Regions from separate parts of the Ralstonia flatus genome, predicted to be linked through region 2. Evidence: predicted binding sites of a transcription regulator. Region 2 holds the regulator's gene; the other holds the start of a gene.
The links. Region 2 encodes LexA, which represses DNA repair genes until DNA is damaged. Its sites were predicted from a motif close to ACTGTATNNNNATACAGT; they were not measured.

Region 1: the regulator LexA is predicted to act here: its motif matches at 2,264-2,281, upstream of R2676_RS06295 (ATP-dependent helicase).

Annotation. Positions count from the first base shown of each region.
Region 1 covers NZ_CAUDLI010000002.1:566,440-569,851, forward strand. Annotated here, with positions in the region: gene mdtD (multidrug transporter subunit MdtD) at 1-61, shown strand, start outside; gene R2676_RS06295 (ATP-dependent helicase) at 91-2,241, opposite strand; gene R2676_RS06300 (hypothetical protein) at 2,343-2,660, opposite strand; gene R2676_RS06305 (YnfA family protein) at 2,803-3,135, opposite strand; gene R2676_RS06310 (carbohydrate kinase family protein) at 3,216-3,412, opposite strand, start outside.
Region 2 covers NZ_CAUDLI010000017.1:14,238-17,649, forward strand. Annotated here, with positions in the region: gene R2676_RS25840 (dipeptidase) at 1-730, shown strand, start outside; gene R2676_RS25845 (cupin domain-containing protein) at 753-1,064, shown strand; gene R2676_RS25850 (hypothetical protein) at 1,407-1,592, opposite strand; gene lexA (transcriptional repressor LexA) at 1,712-2,362, opposite strand; gene R2676_RS25860 (ferredoxin--NADP reductase) at 2,616-3,392, shown strand.

The sequences.
Region 1 (3,412 bases), on a different contig from region 2:
CCAGCTCTCGCGCTTCGAGTCAACGCACGTCGTCAAGCGGCCCGAGATGGAAGTGCACTGAGGGACGGTGCACTTCGGCGATTCGGCGGACTACTTTTTCCAGTAGCCGCGCATCTTCTTGCTCAGGTCAACCTTGGCGGCGGCAAGCGCTTCGGCTGCGGGGTCTGCGCCCGGCTCCGGTTCCGGCCATGCGCACGCTTCGAACAGCGGCAGCAGCGCAGGCGGAATGAAGCGCGTGCGCGACGCATAGATGTGCCGGTCGCCGTTGGGGGTTTGCTGCGTGACGTAGAAGCGCTGCGGCACCAGGATGTCCAGATGCTCACGCGCACGTGTCATCGCCACGTAAAGCAGCCGGCGTTCTTCTTCCAGTTCTTCGTGCGAGCCGGCGCCCAGATCGGCCGGCATGCAGCCGTCCACGGCGTTCAGCACATACACCGCTTTCCACTCCTGACCTTTCGATGAATGGATCGTCGAGAGGATCAGGTAGTCCTCATCGCGATACGGGTCGCCCGATTCATCGCTGGTCAGCTCGGGCGGGTCGAGCGTCATTTCGGTCAGGAACCGCTCGCGCGTGGCGTAGGTGGCGGCCATGCGGGCGAGCTGGTCCAGATCGCCCTGGCGCACGGCCGCATCGTCGTGCAGGCGCTCCATGTGCGGGGCGTACCAGGCGCCGACGGCTTCGAGTTCAGCGGCCCATTCCAGGCTGTCTTTGGGCGTACGCAGGGTTTGCATGAGCGCCAACAGCGCAGACCAGTCGCCGGCCAGCCGTGCCGGCGGGTCGTAGGCGAGCAGCGCGGCAATCGGGTCCGCCGCTTCCGCCATGGCGTCGAGCACGCGTGCCGCCGTGGCCGGGCCAGCGCCCGGCAGCAACTGGATCACGCGAAACCCGGCAATGCGGTTGCGCGGGTTCTCGGCCCAGCGCAGCACCGACAGCACGTCCTTCACATGCGCGGCTTCCAGAAACTTGAGGCCGCCGTATTTCACGAACGGGATGTTGCGGCGCGTGAGTTCGATCTCCAGCGGCGCGCTGTGGCTCGCGGTGCGAAACAGCACCGCCTGCGATTTCAGCGTCAGTCCGCCTTCTCGGTGATGCAGCACCCGCTCGGCCACGCAACGGGCCTGTTCGGCCTCGTCACGCACCGAAATCAAACGCGGACGATGCGTCGATGCGCGGTCCGTCCACAACGTCTTGGCAAAGCGCTCCGTGGCAAAACGCATCACGCCATTCGAGGCATCCAGAATCGGTTGCGTCGAACGGTAATTGCGCTCCAGCAGCACTGTGTGCGCCGGCCGCGAAAAGTGCCGCGGAAAATCGAGGATGTTGCGCACCGTCGCCGCGCGGAATGCGTAGATCGATTGCGCGTCGTCGCCCACCACGGTCACACCGCGGCCGTCCGGGCGCAGCGCACGCAGGATGGACGACTGCAGCCGGTTCGTGTCCTGGTATTCGTCGACGAGGATGTGGTCGAAGCGCGCGCCGATCTCAGCGGCCAGGTCTGCGTCAGACACCATCGCGTGCCAGTAGAGCAGCAGGTCGTCGTAGTCGAGCACGTGCTGCGCCTGCTTGGCTTCGACATACGCATCGAACAGCGTGCGCAATTGCGTCTCCCACATCGCGCACCACGGAAAGTGGTGCTTGAGCACGGCGTTCAGCGGGCTCTCGGCGTTGATGGCGCGCGAGTAGATCGCGATGCAGGTCTGCTTGAGCGGGAAGCGGCGTTCCTTGGTCGACAGGTTCAGTTCATGGCGCACGACGTTGAGCAGATCGGCCGAGTCGCTGCGGTCGTGGATGGTGAAATCGGGCGCGAGGCCGACGCGGTCGGCGTATTCGCGCAGCAGGCGCGCGCCGATGCCGTGAAAGGTGCCGGCCCAGGGCAGCGTGGTCTTGTATGACGTGCCCGCGGAATTGAGCGCGTTGTTCGATCGCTCGCCCTGCATGGCCCGCGCGAGCAGGTGGCCGGCCCGGTTCGACAGTTCGCTCGCCGCGCGGCGGGAAAACGTCAGCAGCAAAATGCGTTGCGGATCGGCGCCGTTGGCCACCAGATGCGCCACGCGCCAGCCCAGGGTGTGCGTCTTGCCGGACCCAGCGCCGGCCAGCACGAGCAGCGGGCCGGTTTCCGCCGCGTTTGCCCCGGAAATACCGAACTCGACCGCCTGGCGCTGCTGGTCGTTCAGCTGGGCCAGGTAACCGGGCGTGGCCGGCACAGTGGCGGTGTCTGGGGTGGGGGAAGCGGCAAGCACGGCAGGGCGTCACAAAAAAATAACTGTATGAATATACAGCACTGTGATGCCTGCCTGTGGAAAGTGAGGGTGGTTGACGGAAGGCTGACGGCGATGGCCGATCAGATCCCGTCCCGCAGCTTTTTCGCGAAATCCTGCGGCGATGCCCGGCGGTTGACCGCATCCACCAGATCCGCCAGGAACCAGGGCAGCACGAGCTGCGTGCCCGGATCGCTCAGGCCGACGCGGAGCCTCTCTGTAGCGGCGGCTTCGGCAGGCTTCGCCTGCTGGGCGGCCTGCGGAGGCTGGCTGTGGGCGAGCATCCCTTGCAGATCCTGATCGGTGAAGGTGAACGTTGACGTGGTCAGGGCCGACGCCGTCATCGCTGCGGACATCAGCATCGTGGCCACGACGAGGTGTTTGAGGGTGTTGGCAGGCATCGCGGCCTCCAGGACAAAGCGGTTGGACGAGGGGCGACCGGCGTGCAGCGCGGCGGCCGCAGCAATGATCTACCCTCCGATCCTGGCGGCGGCTTAGGGTTCCGTTTCGCTCAGGAAATCCTAAATGTGGCGCGCAATCCGATCAATTGGCCTGCGGTTGCAGGGCGATCACGGCCATCCCTGCCAACGCAATGGCCGCGCCGCCGATGTCCCAGCGGGTGAGCGTCACGCCGTCGACCAGACGCAGCCACACGAGCGCCACAGCGATATACACCCCGCCGTATGCGGCATAGGTGCGGCCGGCCGCGGTCGGGTGCAATGTCAGCAACCACGCAAACAGCGCCAGCGAGGCGGCTGCCGGCAGCAACAGCCAGATCGGCTTGCCTTGCCGCAGCACGAGCCACGGCAGATAGCAGCCGACGATTTCCGCCATGGCGGTGACGGCAAACAGCACGGCAATACGAAGCAGTTCCAAAACGGGCCCCGAAGCAATCAAGACGTAGACGGCGCCGATTGTGGCATGTGGGGCGGCGCTGCCACGATGGTCACCCGGTCTCAGGCGGGCGAGGCGGCGTGCGCCTCCAGCAGGGCATCGATCTCGGCTTGCGTGCCCGCATACGCGCCGGCGCGCGTGGCGGTGAGGGCGGCCGCTGCAGCCGCTTGGCGCAGGTGTGCCTGCACGGGCGCATCGGGCGACCGCAGCAAGCTCGCCAGCCAAGCACCCATCGCAGCATCGCCGCAGCCGACGGTGT
Region 2 (3,412 bases):
GTTTGTGAACAGCCTCGCGGCGCAAGGCAAGTTCTCGATCGACATCGCGCGCACGGCGGACAGCATCGTCGTGAAGGTGACCGGCACGTCGGCGCACGGCTCGCGTCCGGAAGAGGGCGTCAACCCGCTGCCGCGCCTGGCGCTGTTCCTGCGCGCAGCCGATCTTGGCTTGGCAGACAACGCCTACGCCCACGCCGTGCGGTATCTGACTGATGTGTACGGCACCGATTACCTCGGCAACACCATGGGCGTCGCCTACAAGGACGACTTCATGGGTCCACTGACCATTTCACCCACCGTGATCGGTGACAAGAATGGCCGCGTGGAGGTGACCGCCAACGTGCGCATGCCGCGCGGCAAAACGCCCGACGCACTGCGCGGCGAGATCGCCGGCAAGATCAACGCGTGGGCCAACGCCAACCATGTCGCCCTCGAGATCAACCACGACCAGGGCAACTGGATGGCGCGCGATCCGAAGGGCGCGTGGTTGTCGACGCTGCTCAACATTTACGGCGACACCACGGGCCTCGATGCCAAGCCCGTGCCGACGGCCGGCAGCACGACGGCCAAGCTGATGCCGAACGCCATCAATTTCGGCCCCGCCATGCCGGGCAAGAAATACACCGCGCACAACGCCAACGAGTACAAGGAGGTGCCGGACCTCGACCTCGATATGCAGATGTTCACCGAGATGCTGGTGCGCATCGGCAATCTCCCGTCGATGCAATAACCGACACCGACGGGCGATCGCCATGAACATCATCCGCGCCAAATCGTTCACTGCCGAGCGTGCCTGGGGCGCGCTCGATATTGCCAATATGGGCGGCATTACCACGCGCCTGCACTGGACGGACCAGCCTTATCGCTGGCACGTAAACGATGGCGAGGAAGTGTTCGTGGTGCTCGACGGCACGGTCGACATGCATTACCGCGAAGCCGGCGAAGAGAAGGTCGCCACGCTGCAGCCCGGCGACATCTTTTTTGCCGGTGTCGGCTGCGAGCACGTGGCGCATCCGCGCGGCGAGGCACGGATTCTCGTTGTCGAAAAAGCGGGGAGTGTTTAGAGCCCCCGGCCGCCGCAGCGAAAAAAAAAAGCCCGCAATCTGCGGGCTTCGAATTCAGCGATCTCATTGCCCCTGAGGGCACTGGCAATACTACTGTCACGTACGCCAAACAACATCGGGGTAAACGTCCGTTTTGCTGGCGGAACACCGTCGAATGTGCCTCTGCGTCAACTTCCGGACAGAAAAAACAGCCCGCTCAAACGGCGGGCCGAAAATCAGTTGAAGAAAGCCCTGTCCTCAGGGCACCGCAAGTGTATGAAATCAGTTGCGGCGGCAGCATTGGGGTATGCCCTGATCGGGCGCCGCAACGCGCTTTGCGGCTCTTGCCCGTCGTTCTTTTCCTCAGCAGCTTTCGGCTCCGGCGGCACGTGAGGCCACCGGGATCGCATCCAGCATGCGGCAGATGGCGGCCATGCTGCCGACCATCGTACGGCGCTGCTCCCCCTGATAGATGCGCACGCCCTGGGTTTGGCGGAAGGGCACCGGCTGTACCGGGCGGCGGCGGGAAGACATCGATCCGAGTCGCATGGCAGACCTCGTGAGTTCGGGTGGAAAAGCGAGTGGCAAGACTCCGCCCTGGCGAGCCCGTGGCTCACCTCCAGGTTGGATCAAACAGCGAAGATTTGGCGCGGAGATGCGCCGAAGACTTATGGAGCGGCAGGCCTGATCAGACCGACGGCCAAGCCCTCCAGGTGAAACTCATCACGATCCAGATCAACGTGGATCGGTTCGAAATCCGGATTCTCGGCAATCAGTTCGACATGGCGGCCCTTGCGCTGGAAGCGCTTGACCGTCACGTCGTCGCCAAGTCGGGCCACGACGATCTTGCCGTTGGTGGCTTCGGCGGCTCGTTGCACGGCCAGGAGGTCGCCATCCAGAATGCCGGCGTCGCGCATGCTCATGCCGCGCACCTTCAACAGAAAATCGGGCTGCGCCGAGAACAGCGACGGATCGACCTGATACTGGCGATCGATGTGCTCTGCAGCCAGGATCGGACTACCGGCGGCCACGCGGCCCACCAGCGGGAGTGTCAGTTGCATCAACCCCATCGACGGCAGCGAGAACTGATGCTGCGCCGTGTCGCCTGCCGCCCGCAGCCGAATGCCACGCGAGGCGCCCGGCGTCAGTTCGATCACGCCCTTGCGTGCCAGCGCGCGCAGGTGTTCCTCGGCCGCATTGGGCGACGAGAAGCCGAACTCCGCGGCGATCTCGGCGCGCGTGGGCGGAAAGCCCGTGCGCTGGATCGTCTGGCGGATCAGGTCGTAAATCTGCTGTTGGCGGGGGGTGAGGGTGGCCATTGGCGTACTGTATATTTGAACAGGTGCTGTGATTTTATACAGTGACGCAGGAAGCGCAAGTGATTTTGTTGTGACCTGTTGCGCGCGCGCCCAGTCCTTCTGATCGGCGTCAAAACCTACGCGACTGGTTAGAAGCTTATGCGCAATCCATGCAGGCGCGGCCGCAGGGAATCGCATAAAATCAAGGCCTTGACCGATTTTTGCATCGCCACATAACCCGATTGAGCTTCATTGGGTTGGCCCGAATGTCACCATGTCCGCCTTCAATCAAGAGACCGTTCTGAGCGTCCATCACTGGAATGACTCGCTGTTCAGCTTCAAGACCACGCGCGACCAGGCGCTGCGCTTCCATAACGGCCACTTCGTCATGATCGGGCTGGAGGTTGAAGGCAAGCCGCTGATGCGCGCCTACAGCATCGCAAGCCCGAACTACGAAGAGCACCTCGAGTTCTTCAGCATCAAGGTGCAAAACGGTCCGCTGACGTCGCGACTGCAGCATCTGAAGGTGGGCGACAAGCTGCTGGTGAGCAAGAAGCCCGTCGGCACGCTCGTGCTGGATGACCTGCTGCCCGGCAAGAACCTGTACCTGTTCGGTACCGGCACGGGTCTCGCGCCGTTCATGAGCATCATCCAGGACCCGGATACCTACGAGCGCTTCGAGAAGGTCGTGCTGCTGCACGGTGTGCGCCAGGTGAGTGAATTGGCTTATGCCGACTTCATTACCAGCGAGCTGCCGAACAACGAATTCTTCGGCGATCAGGTGCGCGAGAAACTGATCTACTACCCCACCGTCACGCGCGAACCGTTCCGCAACATGGGGCGCCTGACGGACCTCGTCGACAGCGGCAAGCTGTCTGCCGACATCGGCCTGCCCCCGATGGACCCTGCAGTCGACCGCGCCATGATCTGCGGCAGCCCGGCCATGCTGGAAGACACCTGCAAGCTGCTCGACGCCCGCGGTTTCAAGATCTCGCCACGTATGGGCGAAGCGGGCGACTACGTGATCGAGCGCGCCTTCGTCGAGAAATAATCGATACGGCTTCTGCTGCA